4 regions of the Bradyrhizobium sp. cf659 genome follow, and region 2 is predicted to be linked to each of the others. Evidence: predicted binding sites of a transcription regulator. Region 2 holds the regulator's gene; each other region holds the start of a gene.
The links. The regulator PhoB, encoded in region 2, activates phosphate uptake and scavenging genes when phosphate is short. The targets are predictions, from matches to a motif close to TGTCATNNANCTGTCAT.

Region 1 (3,995 bases), on a different contig from region 2:
TGCCCGCGCCGAGGCCGAAGCGCTGGTCGCCAAGGCGCACCAGGTGTGCCCCTATTCCAATGCCACGCGCGGCAATGTCGACGTTCGCCTGACGGTCGTCTGATCGAAAGTGCGGATTGGCTGGCCCGGGATCCCCCTCGGGCCGGCCGCTTCCGTTTGATTGTGCCGGATCCTGTTTTGCCAGATCCTGTTTTGCCATGCCGCGGGATTGACGCGCGGCGGTGCATGCGGCCCTACGCAACAAGCCATTGCTGGCGCAAAAAAACCTCGCTAGGCCTGTGACCAACGATCGACACAGGGGAAGCGAAGGCATGAGTTCTGAAGCCGTTACGGGTGCAATGAGCGGACTGCGCGTCATCGATCTCACGCGCGTGCTCGGCGGCCCCTACTGCACCCAGATCCTCGCCGACCATGGCGCCGACGTGATCAAGGTCGAGCCGCCCGCCGGCGACGAGGTGCGCGACTGGGGCCCTCCCTTCCACGAGGAGGACGCGGCCTATTTCATCGGCATCAACCGCAACAAGCGCTCGATCGGCCTCGACCTCGCCTCCGAGGGCGGCCGCGTCGTGCTGCTCAAGATGCTGGAGACGGCCGACGTCCTGATCGAGAATTTCAAGCCGGGCACGCTGGAGAAATGGGGCATCGGCAACGAGGTGCTGCGCGAGAAATTCCCGCGCCTCGTACATTGCCGGATCTGCGGCTTCGGCGCCGATGGTCCGCGCGGCGGCAATCCCGGCTATGACGCCATCATCCAGGCGATGACCGGCATGATCGCGGCGACCGGCTCGCCCGAGAGCGGACCGATGCGGATCGGCGTGCCGCTGGTCGACATCACGACCGGCCTCTATGCGGCGATCGGCATCCTGATGGCGCTGTCGGAGCGGCAGCGCTCGGGCAAGGGCCAGTTCCTGGAGACGACGCTGTACGAGACCGGCCTTGCCATCATGCATCCGCACACCGCGAACTATTTCATGCATGGCAAGCCGCCTGGCCTGACCGGCAACGAGCATCCCAACCTCGTGCCTTACGCAATCTTCCCGACGAAGACCGACAACATCTTCATCGGCGTCGGCAATGACGGCACCTTCAGGAAGCTCGCCAAGGAGATCGGCAAGCCCGAGCTCGGCACCGATCCGCGCTTTGCCCGCAACAAGGACCGCATCGCCAATCGCGAGGCGCTGCGCGCCGAACTGGCCGCCGTGTTCAGCCAGCACGAGGCCGAGCCGCTCTGCAATCGCCTGCTCGCAGCGGGCCTGCCCGCAGGCCCCGTGCAGAAGATCGACCAGGCGTTGACCAACCCGCACACGATCGCCCGCGGCGATGTCATCGAGAAGGATTGGTACAAGGGCGTGGCCTCGCCGATCCGGCTCGATCGCAGCAAGCCGAGCCTGCGCCGCCTGCCGCCGAAATTCAGCCAGCACGCGGCGGAGGTGCTGGGCGAGTTCGGATATTCCAAGGCCGAGATCGACGCGATGGTCAAGAAGGGCACGGTCTGCGGTCCCGAGCGCAAGCGCTAAGGCTTCGAAGAGAACGAGATCGAGCGGCAGCGCGGGTGCGCTCCCTCCCCGCTTGCGGGGGAGGGAGTCTCCACAATTGGACAATCCCCCGAGGAGAAAGCCCTCACCCGCGCCTTCGGCGCGACCTCTCCCGCAAGCGGGAGAGGTATTCGAACCCGCGGCCTCGCCTGCCCCACATCATCCAATGCCGCACTGCGGCGCGAGCACGCATGTGCAGCGCGAATGGAGGAGGCTGCCCGCGGCGTCTTCGCCTATTTGACAGCTTCCCTTTTCCCGCGCTTGCCGCTTTCGTTTCGGCCGCTTACACAGTCATGTGAACGTCATATGGCGCTGCTAGCGCAAGCGCTTCTTTATTGACGGGCAAGGGAGGTTTTCTTGATGGCTCTTCGACACTTTGGGGCAGCTGCCGCATTTGCAATCACGGTCGGCATGTCGGCCTCTCCGGCCCTGGCCGTGACCGAAATCCAGTGGTGGCACGCGATGACCGGCGCCAACAACGACGTCATCGTCAAGCTCGCCACCGACTTCAACGCGTCGCAGACCGACTACAAGGTCATCCCGACCTACAAGGGCAACTACCCCGATACGATGAACGCGGGCATCGCCGCGTTCCGCGCCGGCAACGCGCCGCACATCATGCAGGTGTTCGAAGTCGGCACCGCGACCATGATGGCCGCGACCGGCGCCGTGAAGCCGGTCTACAAGCTGATGGCCGAGGCCGGCGAGAAGTTCGATCCCAAGATCTACCTGCCCGCCATCACCGGCTACTATTCGACGTCGAAGGGCGAGATGCTGTCGTTCCCCTTCAACTCGTCCTCGACCGTGATGTGGGTCAACCTCGACGAGCTCAAGAAGGCGAACGTCGGGATTCCCAAGACCTGGCCCGAAACGTTCGAGGCCGCCAAGAAGCTGAAGGCGTCAGGTCATGACACCTGCGGCTTCTCGGGCTCCTGGATCACCTGGGTCAATCTCGAGCAGCTCTCGGCCTGGCACAACGTGCCGCTGGCAAGCAAGGCCAACGGCCTCGACGGCTTCGACACCGTGCTGGAGTTCAACGGACCGCTTCAGGTCAAGCATCTCGAAACCCTGGTCGAGCTCCAGAAGACCAAGGTCTACGACTATGCCGGCCGCACCAACACCGGCGAGGGCCGCTTCACCTCGGGCGAATGCCCGATCTACCTGACCTCGTCGGCGTTCTTCGGCAACGTCAAGGCGCAGGCCAAGTTCGCCTTCACCGCCGTGCCGATGCCGTATTATCCGGACGTGAAGGGCGCGCCGCAGAACTCGATCATCGGCGGTGCTTCGCTCTGGGTCATGGGCGGCAAGTCGGCCGAGGAATACAAGGGCGTCGCGAAGTTCCTGACCTTCCTCTCCGACACCGATCGCCAAGTCTATATCCACAAGGCCTCGGGCTATCTGCCGATCACCAAGGCGGCCTATGAGAAAGCCAAGGCCGAGGGCTTCTACAAGGATCAGCCCTATCTCGAGACCCCGCTGCTCGAGCTGACCAACAAGGAGCCGACCGAGAACTCGCGCGGTCTGCGCCTCGGCAACATGGTGCAGCTGCGTGACGTCTGGTCGGAAGAGATCGAGCAGGCGCTCGCCGGCAAGAAGACCGCCAAGCAGGCGCTCGACGCCGCCGTCGAACGCGGCAACACCATGCTGCGCCAGTTCGAAAAGACCGCCGTCAAGTGAGGCATTGAAGCGGCAGGCCGCGACCCGGCCTGCCGCTTCCCATGACATCATGCAAAAGCAAGCCATTTTCCAGTCAAAGCTATTGCCCTACGCGCTGGTTGCGCCGCAGCTCGCGATCGTTCTGATTTTCTTCTACTGGCCGGCCCTGCAGGCGGTGATCCAGTCCTTCCTGCTCCAGGATGCCTTCGGTCTGTCGACGAGCTTCGTCTGGTTCGAGAATTACGTCGAGCTGTTTGGGGATCGCGCCTATTTCGAAGCGATCGTCCGGACCTTCTTCTTCTCGTTCGCCATCGCCGTCTCGTCGCTGTCCTTCGCGCTGCTGCTCGCCGTGATGGCGGACAAGCCGCTGCGCGGCTCGATGCTCTACCGCACGCTGCTGATCTGGCCCTATGCGGTCGCACCGCCCGTCGTCGGCGTGCTCTGGATCTTCATGCTGCATCCCTCGCTGGGCGTGCTGTCGCGCTATCTGCGCGGCCTGGGCGTCGACTGGAATCCGCTGCTCGACGGCGACCAGGCCGCGGCGCTGATCATCCTCGCCGCCGCCTGGAAGCAGATCTCCTACAATTTCCTGTTCTTCCTCGCCGGCCTGCAAGCCATCCCGAAAAGCGTGCTCGAAGCCGCAGCGATCGACGGCGCGCGCCCGATGCGCAGGTTCTGGACCGTGACGTTCCCGCTGCTGTCGCCGACCATCTTCTTCCTGCTGGTCGTCAACATCGTCTACGCCTTCTTCGACACCTTCGGCATCATCGACACCATGACCCGCGGCGGTCCCGGCAAGTCGAC
Region 2 (3,995 bases):
CAGAAGAACACGAAGTCCGCGAAGCTCTCATTGCACAGGCGCACGGCGAGCTTCTCGCCGTCCGGGCTCTGGAACAGGTTCGACATGTGCCAGAGTTTTGTCGCCTGCTCCTGCAACGCCTTGACCAGCGCGGGATGGGCGTGGCCGAGCGCGTTCACCGCGACGCCGGAAGTAAAATCGAGATAGCGATCGCCATTGGTCGCGATCAGCCAGCAGCCCTCTCCGCGCTCGAAACCGAGGTCGGCCCTGGCGAAAACGGGGAGCAAATGCGGTGCTGCGCTGTTAGTCATGACGGTCACTTGATGTTGCGGACGGTGTGAGCGTGCATTGCGCAACGCACCATTGACCGGCCCGGAAAACGAAACGTGCCGCCTTTTAAGGGCGGCACGCGCCACTATCTTAGGCCTGGTGAACCGGGTGTCAATGCCGCCCGAAAGCCTCGCGAAACGCTGAATCCGTAGTCTTGCGGTGCCGAATTTGCGGGATTTTGGCCACGGAACATGTGGAAGCGAGTCGGCGGACTCTTGCGCGTGAGTCACGCCATATTGTAGCGTTTGGCTTGTCAGATACGACATCTCGTGCAGCAGTTCTGATCCTCTAAGTCCTCATGTACCGGCGTAAACGTTCGGGCGCATCTGGTGCGCCCGGCGAGCCTTAAGGGATTCTGACGGCACGGGTTTTTTCGAGGCTTAGGCATTCGCCGCGAGGCGCCAGGATGGCAGCCGCACGGCGAGGGAAAGGGTGCAATGACGGTTTTGACCTGGTCCGACGATCGCGTCGAGCAGTTGAAAAAGCTCTGGGAGGCCGGATTGTCGGCCAGCCAGATCGCAGCCGAGCTCGGGAACGTGACCCGCAATGCCGTGATCGGCAAGGTGCACAGGCTCGGCCTGTCCGGCCGCGCCAAGAGCCCCTCATCGGCGGCTCCGCGGCCGCGCAAGGCGCGCCCCGCGCAGCACATGATGCGGGTCAGCCGCCCCATTGCGCGCGGCAACACCGCGCTGGCGCAGGCCTTCGAGGTCGAGGTGGAGGCCGAGCCGGTCACCTACGACAACGTGGTGCCGATGAGCCAGCGGCTGTCGCTGCTGGAGCTGAACGAGGCGACCTGCCACTGGCCGGTCGGCGATCCCTCGAGCCCGGATTTCTTCTTCTGCGGCGGCAGGGCGCTGTCGGGCCTGCCCTACTGCGCCCAGCACTCGCGCGTGGCGTATCAGCCGGCCGCGGATCGCCGGCGCGCTCCGGCCAAGCCCTCGCGGTGAGTTCGCGGATCTAGCTGATTGCAAAGACGGCGCCGTCACGCGATGACGGCTCGACATACTCCGATGTCGTCCCGGCCGAGTGCGCAATTGCGCACGGGGGGCCGGGACCCATAACCACCAGCAGGTGTGGTTACAGGGGCTCGGAGTTACCCTTCTCGCACAAACAATTGCGCCTTGGGGTTATGGGTCCCGACCTTCGCCGGGACGACACCGATATCGTGGCGACAGCTCGCCAGACCAACTCGCCCTGACTTACGTCTGCTCCGCCTTCGCAAAACGATCATCCAGCGCGTAGCCGGCGCCGCGGACGGTGCGGATGGGATCCTGCTCGCGGCCGAGATTGAGCAGCTTGCGCAGGCGGCCGATATGGACGTCGACGGTGCGCTCGTCGATGTAGATGTCGCGGCCCCAGACGCTGTCGAGCAGCTGCTCCCGCGAGAACACGCGGCCGGGATGCTCCAGGAAGAACTCCAGCAGGCGATATTCGGTCGGGCCGAGGTCGATCGGCCGGCCCGAGCGCGCCACGCGGCGCTTGTCGCGATCGAGCTCGATGTCGCCATAGGCGAGCACGGTGGCGAGCCGCTCGGGGCTGGCGCGCCGCAAGAGGCCCTTCACGCGCGCCAGCAGCTCCGGCACCGAGAACGGCTTGACGATGTAGTCGTCCGCGCCGGTCGCAAGGCCCCGCACCCGCTCGCTCTCCTCGCCGCGCGCGGTGAGCATGATGATCGGCAGCTGCTTGGTCTCGGGCCGGGTCCGCAGCCGCCGGCACAGCTCGATGCCCGACAGTCCCGGCAGCATCCAGTCGAGCACGATCAGATCGGGGATGTGTTCCTTGAGGCGGGTGTCGGCGTCGTCGCCGCGCATCACCGTCTCGACGTCATAGCCGTCGCCTTCGAGGTTGTAGCGGAGAAGCTCGGTGAGAGCTTCCTCGTCCTCAACCACCATAATGCGTGCGCCCATGGTGTCGTCGCTCCTTGCGTCTTCAGGTATTCGGGACCGTCGTGGCGAAGGTCGTCATGTCGCCCTTCGGCCGCTTGTCGGTGATCGCCTGGCCCTCGATCATGTAGAACACGGTCTCGGCGATGTTGGTGGCGTGGTCGCCGATCCGCTCGATGTTCTTGGCGCAGAACATCAGGTGGATGCAGAACGAGATGTTGCGCGGATCCTCCATCATGTAGGTGAGGAGCTCGCGGAACAGCGAGGTGCAGATGGCGTCGACTTCCTCGTCGCCCTTCCACACCGCCATCGCCGCCGGCAGATCGTGCGCGGCATAGGCGTCCAGCACCGACTTGACCTGCTGCTGCACGAGGTCGGTCATGTGCTCGAGGCCGCGGAACAGCTTGAGCGGATGGAAATCCGTCTCCAGCGCGGCGACACGCTTGCCCATGTTCTTGGCGAGGTCGCCGATGCGCTCGAGATCGGTCGCAACGCGCATGGCGCCGACGATCTCGCGCAGATCGACCGCCATCGGCTGGCGGCGGGCGATGGTGAGCACGGCGCGCTCCTCGATGCGCTTCTGGAGCGCGTCGAGCTCGGTGTCGGTGGCGACCACGCGCTGGCCGAGCGCGACGTCGCGGCGGATCAGCGCATCGACGGAATCGACGATCATGCGCTCGGCGATCCCGCCCATCTCGGCGACGAGCCGGGTGAGCTCCTGGAGGTCGGTGTCGAAGGCCTTTGCGGTATGTTCAGAACCCATGTTCCGTCTCCTCAGCCGAACCGGCCGGTGATGTAATCCTGCGTGCGCCGGTCGCTCGGCGACGTGAAGATCTTGCTGGTGTCGTCGAACTCGATCAGCTCGCCGAGATACATAAAGGCGGTCTTGTCGGAGACGCGCGCCGCCTGCTGCATGTTGTGGGTGACGATCGCGATCGTGTAGTTCTCGGACAGTTCCTGGATCAGCTCCTCGACCTTGGCGGTCGAGATCGGGTCGAGCGCCGAGCAGGGCTCGTCGAACAGGATCACCTCGGGCCGCACCGCGACGGTGCGGGCGATGCAGAGGCGCTGCTGCTGGCCGCCGGAGAGCGACAGGCCGGAGGCGTTGAGCTTGTCCTTGACCTCGTTCCACAGCGCGCCGCCGCGCAGCGCCTTCTCGACGCGGCCGTCCATCTCGGACTTCGAGATCTTCTCGTAGAGGCGGATGCCGAAGGCGATGTTCTCGTAGATCGTCATCGGGAACGGCGTCGGCTTCTGGAACACCATGCCGACGCGGGCGCGCAGCAGATTGAGGTCGAGCCTGGGGTCGAGGATGTTGGTCTGGTCGAGCATGAGCTGGCCGGTGGCGCGCTGGCCCGGATAGAGGTCGTACATCCGGTTGAAGATGCGCAGCAGGGTCGACTTGCCGCAGCCGGACGGGCCGATGAACGCGGTGACGCGGTTGGTGCCGAGCGTCAGGTTGATGTTCTTCAGCGCGTGGTGCTCGCCGTAATAGAAGTTGAGGTTGCGCACCGTCACCTTGGCCGGCGCTTCCGGCAGCAGCGGCGCCTGGGGCAGTCCGCCGGATGCGCTCATCGATACGGAAAGATCACTCATTTTGCGGTCCTCTCGGCGCCAAGGATGCGCGCGCCAATATTCAGGGCAAGAACGGTCAGGGTGATGAGCAGCGCTCCGCTCCAGGCCAGCTGCTTCCAGTAGGCGTAGGGGCTCTGCACGAAGTTGTTGATGGTCACCGGCAGGTTGGCCATCGTCTTGTTCAGGCTCAGGCTGAAGAACTGGTTCGACAGCGCGGTGAAGAGCAGC
Region 3 (3,995 bases), 650 kb from region 2:
CTCGATGTCGATCGGCTGAAGCCGATCAACGATTCCTTCGGCCACGCCGCCGGCGACGAGGTGCTCAAGGCGATCGTCGGCGCGCTGACGCGGCAGGTCCGCGCCTCCGACGTGGTCGGCCGACTCGGCGGCGACGAGTTCGCGCTGCTGCTGTGGAATCTCAACGAGACCGATGCCAAGGCGAAGGCCGCGGTCTTCGAGCAGGCGATCGACGAATTGTCCTTTGTCTTCCGCGACCAGCATGTGACCGCGGGCGCCTCTGCCGGCGTCGCATTGCTGGGGGCGCACTCCGACGCGGGTCGCGCCCTGGAGGAAGCGGATGCCGCAATGTATGTGCGCAAGGCGCGCCGGCGGCACGAGCCGCGGATCAGGCTCGTCAGCAACTGACTCTACAGCGTGGCCAGATCTTCCGGCACGTTGCCGAATTTGCGCAGCAGCGTGGCGTCGCCGAATTCGCCGGTCATGGGATCTCCGCTGCGGCAGAATGCGACCGCGCCGATGTGGCCGGCACCGCGCGCCAGAATCTCGGCGCGCCGCAGCGCAGCCGTCGAGGACTGACATTCCTCTGCGGCGCCGGCGACCGGTGATCCGTCGTCATCGATCAGGAAGGGCATTGCAACGTAGTAGGTGACGTCCGACATGGCGTTGCTCCGGTCATCAACATCAGGCGGCGCTGCTCCGCGCCTTGCTGCGAGAGGTCTCCGGAATGCAGCCGGCTGAAATCGCCGCCTGCAATTCCTCGAGCTCCGCCTCCAGATATTCGTTGGCCATGATCAGCGCCTTGATGGTGCTGCGCAGATTGCCGTCGCACATCGCGATCGCCTGATCGCAGGCCTGTTCATAATGGCTGTTGTCCAAAAGGGCGGTTGCCGACATCTGCGTTGTCCTTGCTGGTTCCTTGGGCGCTTCTCTGGGCGTTTCCTGGGGGCGTTGGATGTTAGAATGTTCCTATTTTGTTCTTTTGGAGTCAAGCGGATTCACCTGCGGCGCCCTGCCGCGAAAAGCCGCTGGGGATCAGGCGATGATGTCAGGCGTGATCTGGTCTTCGATGAAGGCGATGCGGTCGCGCAACAACAGCTTGCGCTTCTTCAGCCGCTGTAACCGCAATAGGTCGGGGGCAGGCGATTGATGCAATGCATCGATCGCGGCATCGAGATCTCGGTGTTCCTGCTGCAACCGGGCGAGCTCGGCTTCGAGTTCGCGCTCGTCTTCATGGGTCATGTCTGCGGTGGCCGAAAAACCGGTAGGCGTGAGATTGAGATTAAGGCTGTGGATGCCCTGTGGAAATTATCGTCCTTGCGCGCCGTGACCGCAAGCGATCTCGGGCCGTCGCTCACCGATCTCTCGCAAGATATTTCGACGGTTCGCTGCGGCGCTTGCGCAAGCGCATTGATATCATGGATTTTTCCCAACGTGGTTCCTTACTCACGCTTCGTTACATATGAATTTTCAAAAATGACATTGCGACGACGGATATTCGTCGACAGAACGAATCGGTGATGTACACTTGCTCGTCCGGATCGAATCCAAGGTCACCCCTACCGAGGAGGTTTCGAATGACAATTCAGGCACATCTGGTTGAATTGGAACGGAAGCACAAAACTCTCGAAAACGAATTGCACGAAGCTCTCGTGCACCTTTCAACAGACGACCTGCAAATTGTTGAGTTGAAGCGCCGGAAGTTGATGGTCAAGGACCAGATCGAGCGTCTGAAGCAAACTAGCGACACGCTTCACTAGTAAACCCCGTAACAGTGCAAAGTTTGATCGTACCCTTTCAGGCAGGGGTGAGACCTGTTGCGCTCATCCCTGTTGGAAGGTGCAAACCGCGCAAGGACATTTGCGCGGCGTCCTAGATTCCTGCGAGCTCGGCGACGTGATCCGCGATCGCGAGCGAGGACGTCAGTCCCGGCGATTCGATACCGAACAGGTTGATCAGGCCTTCGACGCCGTGATCGCGCGGGCCCAGCATCAGGAAATCCTGCGTGGCGACCGCCGGCGGCACGATCTTCGGGCGGATGCCCGAATAGCTCGGCATCAACGCGCCGTCAGGCAGCGTCGGCCAGTATCGCCGGATTGCCGGATAGAAGCGATCGGCGCGTGACGGATCGACCTCGTAGTTGATCGTCTCGATCCACTCGACGTCAGGGCCGAAACGCGCCTGCCCTGCCATGTCCAGCGTCAGATGCACGCCGAGGCCGCCGGGCTCGGGCACCGGATAGATCAGGTGCGAGAACGGCGCCTTGGCATTGCAGCTGAAGTAATTTCCCTTGGCGAGATAGGCCGGCGGAATCCGGTCCAGCGGCATGCCGTCGATGTTGCGCGCCACCGTTGTCGCCGCCAGGCCCGCAGCGTTGACGAGCAGGCTGCATTGCAGCGCCATCGGTGCCTCGCCGCCGGCCTCGACCTCGATCACGCCGGCGGCCGCCTTGGCGCGGATCAGCGGGGTGTGAAACGCGAAGGCCGCGCCGGCTTCCTCGGCCTCACCGCGCAGCGAGAGCATGTAGGCGTGACTGTCGATGATGCCGGTCGAGGGCGAGAGCAGCGCGGCGTCGCAGGCGAGCGCCGGCTCCAGCGCGCGTGCGGCCTCGCCCGTGAGCAACTGCATGTCGAGCACGCCATTGGCCTCGGCGTGCGCCTTGATCGATTGCAGCTTCTTGGTTTCCTTCGCATTGGTCGCGACGATCAGCTTGCCGCAATTCTTATGCGGGATGCCACGCTCGCCGCAGTAGCGGTAGAGCGCGTGCTTGCCGCTGACGCACATGCGCGCCATCCAGCTCCCGGCGCGGTAGTAGATGCCGGCATGGATCACCTCGCTGTTGCGCGAGGAGGTGATGGTGCCGATGGCCTCGGCTTCCTCGAGCACGATGACCTCGCGCCCGGCCTGGGCCAGCTTTCGAGCCACAGCGAGCCCGACCACGCCGGCTCCGATGACGATGCAGTCGACCCTATCCATGGTTGTGCAGGAGGTTCGCTGGAAGCGCCGGTGGCATCAAGCCCGGGAACGAAGGCGCGGGGTCGTTTTCCGTTAAGGAAGCATTTATCATGTCAGGGCAATTGCCGTATTTCACGTGACATTTTTCTGTTGCGCGTACAGGCGTTTACCCGATCCAAACCCGTGAAGCCAGACAATCCGACGTTGAAATCGCGGGTGGCTGATGGCTGAGAAGAACTGGCACGCGGACAGCACGATGCCGATTGCTGTGCAGGCCGTCGTGTGCCTGGCCGGCACGGTCGCGCCTGCGCGTGCCTTTGCGCTGTCGGACAGCTTCGCTCCGCCGAGCTCTCTCGACAGGCTCGATCCCAACCTGATCTGGGAAGCCCTGATCGGGGGCATCGTCGTCTGCGCGTTCCTCGTGGCAATCGCGTTGTGGATCCACTCTGCACTGCGCCGGACCAGGCGGTTGCAGCTGCGGCGCAACGCCTTCGTCTCCTCCGCCATGAACAGTCTCAACCAGGGCGTGGTGATGACCGATGCGCAGCGGCGCATCATCTTCTGCAACGACCGCTATCTCGAGCTCTACGGTCTGACGCGCTCGGATGTCTGGGCCAACATGAACGGCTACGAGCTCCTCGAGCTGCGGCGCAAGCGCGGGGTCCTCGGCGACGTCTCTGACGACGAGTTCTACGACAAGGCGTCAAGCAGCAACGGTCTGATCACCGAACTGCCTGATGGCCGGGCCATCCTGGTGAAATATTTCGTGCTGCCGAACGGCGGCTCGGTGGCGACGCATCTGGACGTCAGCGAGCAGCGCAGGCTGTCGCGGCAGCTCGCCTCGACCAAGCAGTTCCTGGAAACGGTGCTGGACAACGTGCCGGCCTGCGTTGCCGCGAAGAACATCGAGGACGGCTGCTACATCTTCGCCAACAGCGCCTATGAGCGGTTCTGGGGTTTCTCGCGGGACCAGGTCGTCGGCAAGAACGCGCGCGAGCTGTTTGCCCCCGTCTCGGCGGCCAGAATCGAGGCGACCGACCAGGCCGCGCTCAATGCGCCGG
Region 4 (3,995 bases), on a different contig from region 2:
CGTGGCCCGCCGGGCGGTCGTGCCGCCGGCGGGCTTTCATTTTGGTGGCGGAAGCTAATCCTGATGCAGGCTCTCTACGCACAGCTACTGGTGGGACTGATCAACGGCTCGTTCTACGCGCTGCTCAGTCTCGGGCTTGCCGTGATCTTCGGCATGCTCAACATCATCAATTTCGCCCATGGCGCGCTCTACATGATGGGCGCTTTCGTCGCCTATTTCCTGCTGAACCTCGGCGGCATCAACTACTGGTGGGCGTTGCTGCTGGCGCCTATCATCGTCGGCATCTTCGGCATGATCCTGGAGCGGACCATGCTGCAATGGCTGACCGGGCTCGACCATCTCTACGGCCTGCTGCTGACCTTCGGCATCGCGCTGATCGTGCAGGGCGTGTTCCAGAACTATTTCGGCTCCTCCGGCCTGCCTTACGCCATTCCGGACCAGCTCAGGGGCGGCATGAATCTCGGCTTCATGTTCCTGCCGATCTATCGCGGCTGGGTCGTCGTCTTCTCGCTGGTCGTGTGTCTGGCGACCTGGTTCCTGATCGAGAAGACGCGGCTCGGCGCCTATCTGCGCGCCGCCACCGAAAATCCGACGCTGGTCCGCGCCTTCGGCATCAACGTGCCGCGCATGATCACGCTGACCTACGGTCTCGGCGTTGGCCTCGCCGCACTCGCCGGCGTGCTCTCGGCGCCGATCAACCAGGTCCGGCCGCTGATGGGCGCCGACCTCATCATCGTCGTGTTCGCCGTGGTGGTGATCGGTGGCATGGGATCGATCATGGGCTCGATCATCACCGGTTTCGCGCTCGGCGTGATCGAGGGCCTGACCAAGTATTTCTACCCCGAGGCCTCCAACACCGTCGTGTTCGTGCTGATGGTGCTGGTGCTCCTGGTGAAGCCAACGGGATTGACGGGAAGGGCGGCCTGATATGACAGCCTTGACGGACGATACGCTGCCGACGACCCCGCGGGCGATGCGTGACGAGATGATCGTGTTTGTGGTGATGGCGCTGCTGCTGGCGTCGGTGCCGTTCACGGGGGTCTATCCGTTCTTCGTGATGCAGGCGCTGTGCTTCGCGTTGCTCGCCTGCGCCTTCAATCTTCTGATCGGCTATGGCGGCCTGTTGTCGTTCGGCCACGCGATGTTCCTGGGGACGGCCGGCTATTGCAGCGCGCATGCGCTGAAGGTGTGGGCGTTGCCGCCGGAGCTCGGCATCCTCGTCGGTATCGCCGCGGCTTTCGTGCTCTCGATCGTCACCGGCTACATCTCGATCCGCCGCCAGGGCATCTATTTCTCGATGATCACGCTGGCGCTGTCGCAGCTGCTGTACTTCATCTACCTCCAGGCGCCGTTCACCCATGGTGAGGACGGCATCCAGGGCATTCCGCAGGGACGCATGTTCGGCGTCCTCGATCTCACCAAGCCGACGGTCCTGTACTATGTCGTGCTGGTCGGCTTCCTCGCCGGCTTCCTGTTGATCTTCCGCATCATCAACTCGCCGTTCGGCGAGGTGCTGAAGTCGATCCGCGAGAACGAGCAGCGCGCGATCTCGCTCGGCTACCGGACCGACCAGTACAAGTTCCTGGCCTTCGTCCTGTCGGGCACGCTGGCCGGCTTCGCCGGATCGCTGAAGGTGTTCGTGGCGCAGAATGCCTCGCTCACCGACGTACACTGGTCGATGTCGGGCGAAGTCGTGCTGATGACGCTGGTCGGGGGGCTCGGCACCATCTTCGGACCGGTGGTCGGCGCCTTCGTGATCATCGCCATGCAGCAATATCTGGCGAGCTTCGGCCAGTGGGTGACGGTGATCCAGGGCTCGATCTTCGTGATCTGCGTGCTCACCTTCCGCCGCGGCGTCATCGGTGAAATCGCGCATTACTTCCGGCGTTCGCTCTAAGTAATTGATTTAAGGTCAATTTACCCCTTGGGTGAAAGCGGTGGATGATCCGGCTCCGCGGGCGTGAGGTAGTGCGCGCGCGGATCGAAAATGGTCTATGACAGTTTCGTGACGGCCCTCCCGGGCCGGGCCACTTCCAACCGGTAGTCTATCCCCATGATGCGATGGTTTCGCGCTTTCCTGCCCAAGGAAGAACGGTTCTTCGACCTGTTCGACCGCCATGCCCAGACCGTGATCCAGGGCTCGATCGCGCTCCAGGGCATGCTCAACGGGGGCGAGGAGACGCCGGTCTATTGCCAGCGCGTCAACCAGTTCGAGAACGATGCCGACAACATCACCCGTGAGGTGCTGACGGCGGTGCGCCGCACCTTCATCACGCCGTTCGACCGCGGCGACATCAAGAACCTCATCACCTCGATGGACGACGCCATCGACCAGATGCAGCAGACCGCCAAGGCCGTGATGCTGTTCGAGGTCCGCGCCTTCGAGCCGCCGATGCGCGAGATCGGCGGGCTTTTGATCGAATGCGCCAATCTGGTCGGCCGTGCGCTGCCCCTGATGCAGCAGATCGGCAAGAACGTCGCCATGCTGACCGCGATCACGGAAGAGCTGACCAAGCTGGAGGGCCGGGTCGACGATCTCCACGACATCGGGATGAAGGAGCTGTTCCTCAAGCATCGCGACGGCAACGCGATGGATTTCATCGTCGGCGTCGAGATCTACGACCATCTCGAAAAGGTGGCCGATCGCTTCGACGACGTCGCGAACGAGATCAACAGCATCGTCATCGAACAAGTTTAGGGCAGGGGCCTCGCCGTGGATGCTGCGTTGGGTCTTCCCGTCCTGGTCGGACTGATCGCCGTCGCGCTGCTGTTCGACTTCCTGAACGGCCTGCACGACGCTGCCAATTCGATCGCGACCATCGTCTCGACCCGCGTGTTGCGGCCGCAATTCGCGGTGTTGTGGGCCGCTTTCTTCAATTTCGTCGCCTTCATGGTGTTCGGGCTGCACGTCGCCCAGACCATCGGCACCGGCATCATCGATCCCTCGATCGTCGATGCCCAGGTGATCTTCGCGGCTCTCGTCGGCGCCATCGTCTGGAATCTCGTGACCTGGGCGCTCGGCATTCCGTCCTCGTCGTCCCACGCGCTCATCGGCGGCCTCATCGGCGGCGGCATGGCCAAAGCGGGGATTTCGGCGGCGGTCTGGAGCGGATTGACCAAGACCGTGCTCGCCATCGTGCTGTCGCCGCTGGTCGGCTTCCTGCTGGCGATGATGCTGGTTGCGGTCGTGTCCTGGGCCTCGGTGCGCTCGACGCCGTTCGCGGTCGACCGCGCCTTCCGCATCCTGCAATTCGCCTCCGCCTCGCTCTATTCGCTCGGCCATGGCGGCAATGACGCGCAGAAGACCATGGGGATCATCGCCGTGCTGCTCTATTCGCAGGGCCATCTCGGCAGCGAATTCTCGGTGCCGTTCTGGGTGGTGCTGTCCTGCCAGGCGGCGATGGCGCTGGGCACGCTGATGGGTGGCTGGCGCATCGTCCGCACCATGGGCCTGCGCATCACCAAGCTGACCCCGATGCAGGGCTTTTGTGCCGAAACCGGCGGCGCCGCGACCCTGTTCATGGCGACCTTCCTCGGGGTTCCCGTCTCGACCACCCACACCATCACCGGCGCGATCGTGGGCGTTGGCGCGGCCCGCCGGGTCTCCGCGGTGCGCTGGAACGTCGCCAGCTCAATCGTCTATGCCTGGGTGATCACGATCCCGGCCTCGGCGATCGTGGCGGCGCTGACCTGGTGGGCGGTCAGGATTTTCGTCAAGTGACGAGCTTCAGCCCGACAATCCCGGCGACGATCAGCCCGATGCTGGCGAGGCGAAACGCGGTCGCCGGCTCGCCGAACAGGATGATCCCGAGCGTCGCTGTGCCGACCGCGCCGATGCCGGTCCACACCGCATAGGCGGTTCCAATCGGCAGCGATTTGAGGGCCAGCCCGAGCAGGAGGATGCTCCCGGCCATCGCGGCGAGCGTCAGGACCGACGGGACGAGCCTGGTAAAACCCTCGGTATATTTGAGGCCGATCGCCCAGCTGACCTCCAG

Region 1: a site for PhoB is predicted at 1,825-1,841, ahead of ugpB (sn-glycerol-3-phosphate ABC transporter substrate-binding protein UgpB). Genes of this name have one in related genera too.
Region 3: a site for PhoB is predicted at 1,456-1,472, ahead of BM118_RS18245 (YdcH family protein). Genes of this name have one in related genera too.
Region 4: a site for PhoB is predicted at 1,995-2,011, ahead of BM118_RS05410 (DUF47 domain-containing protein). Genes of this name have one in related genera too.

Annotation. Positions count from the first base shown of each region.
Region 1 covers NZ_FOQJ01000010.1:57,779-61,773, reverse strand. Annotated here, with positions in the region: gene BM118_RS30740 (organic hydroperoxide resistance protein) at 1-103, shown strand, start outside; gene BM118_RS30735 (CaiB/BaiF CoA transferase family protein) at 312-1,517, shown strand; gene ugpB (sn-glycerol-3-phosphate ABC transporter substrate-binding protein UgpB) at 1,896-3,212, shown strand; gene ugpA (sn-glycerol-3-phosphate ABC transporter permease UgpA) at 3,262-3,995, shown strand, end outside.
Region 2 covers NZ_FOQJ01000003.1:237,409-241,403, reverse strand. Annotated here, with positions in the region: gene BM118_RS15170 (aspartate aminotransferase family protein) at 1-290, opposite strand, end outside; gene BM118_RS15165 (GcrA family cell cycle regulator) at 747-1,256, shown strand; gene phoB (phosphate regulon transcriptional regulator PhoB) at 1,509-2,216, opposite strand; gene phoU (phosphate signaling complex protein PhoU) at 2,239-2,955, opposite strand; gene pstB (phosphate ABC transporter ATP-binding protein PstB) at 2,967-3,788, opposite strand; gene pstA (phosphate ABC transporter permease PstA) at 3,785-3,995, opposite strand, start outside.
Region 3 covers NZ_FOQJ01000003.1:883,118-887,112, forward strand. Annotated here, with positions in the region: gene BM118_RS18220 (GGDEF domain-containing protein) at 1-387, shown strand, start outside; gene BM118_RS18225 (hypothetical protein) at 390-641, opposite strand; gene BM118_RS18230 (hypothetical protein) at 664-876, opposite strand; gene BM118_RS18235 (YdcH family protein) at 1,015-1,221, opposite strand; gene BM118_RS18245 (YdcH family protein) at 1,557-1,739, shown strand; gene BM118_RS18250 (NAD(P)/FAD-dependent oxidoreductase) at 1,852-2,955, opposite strand; gene BM118_RS18255 (sensor domain-containing protein) at 3,158-3,995, shown strand, end outside.
Region 4 covers NZ_FOQJ01000001.1:1,083,511-1,087,505, reverse strand. Annotated here, with positions in the region: gene BM118_RS05420 (branched-chain amino acid ABC transporter permease) at 64-927, shown strand; gene BM118_RS05415 (branched-chain amino acid ABC transporter permease) at 929-1,897, shown strand; gene BM118_RS05410 (DUF47 domain-containing protein) at 2,054-2,698, shown strand; gene BM118_RS05405 (inorganic phosphate transporter) at 2,714-3,721, shown strand; gene sugE (quaternary ammonium compound efflux SMR transporter SugE) at 3,714-3,995, opposite strand, start outside.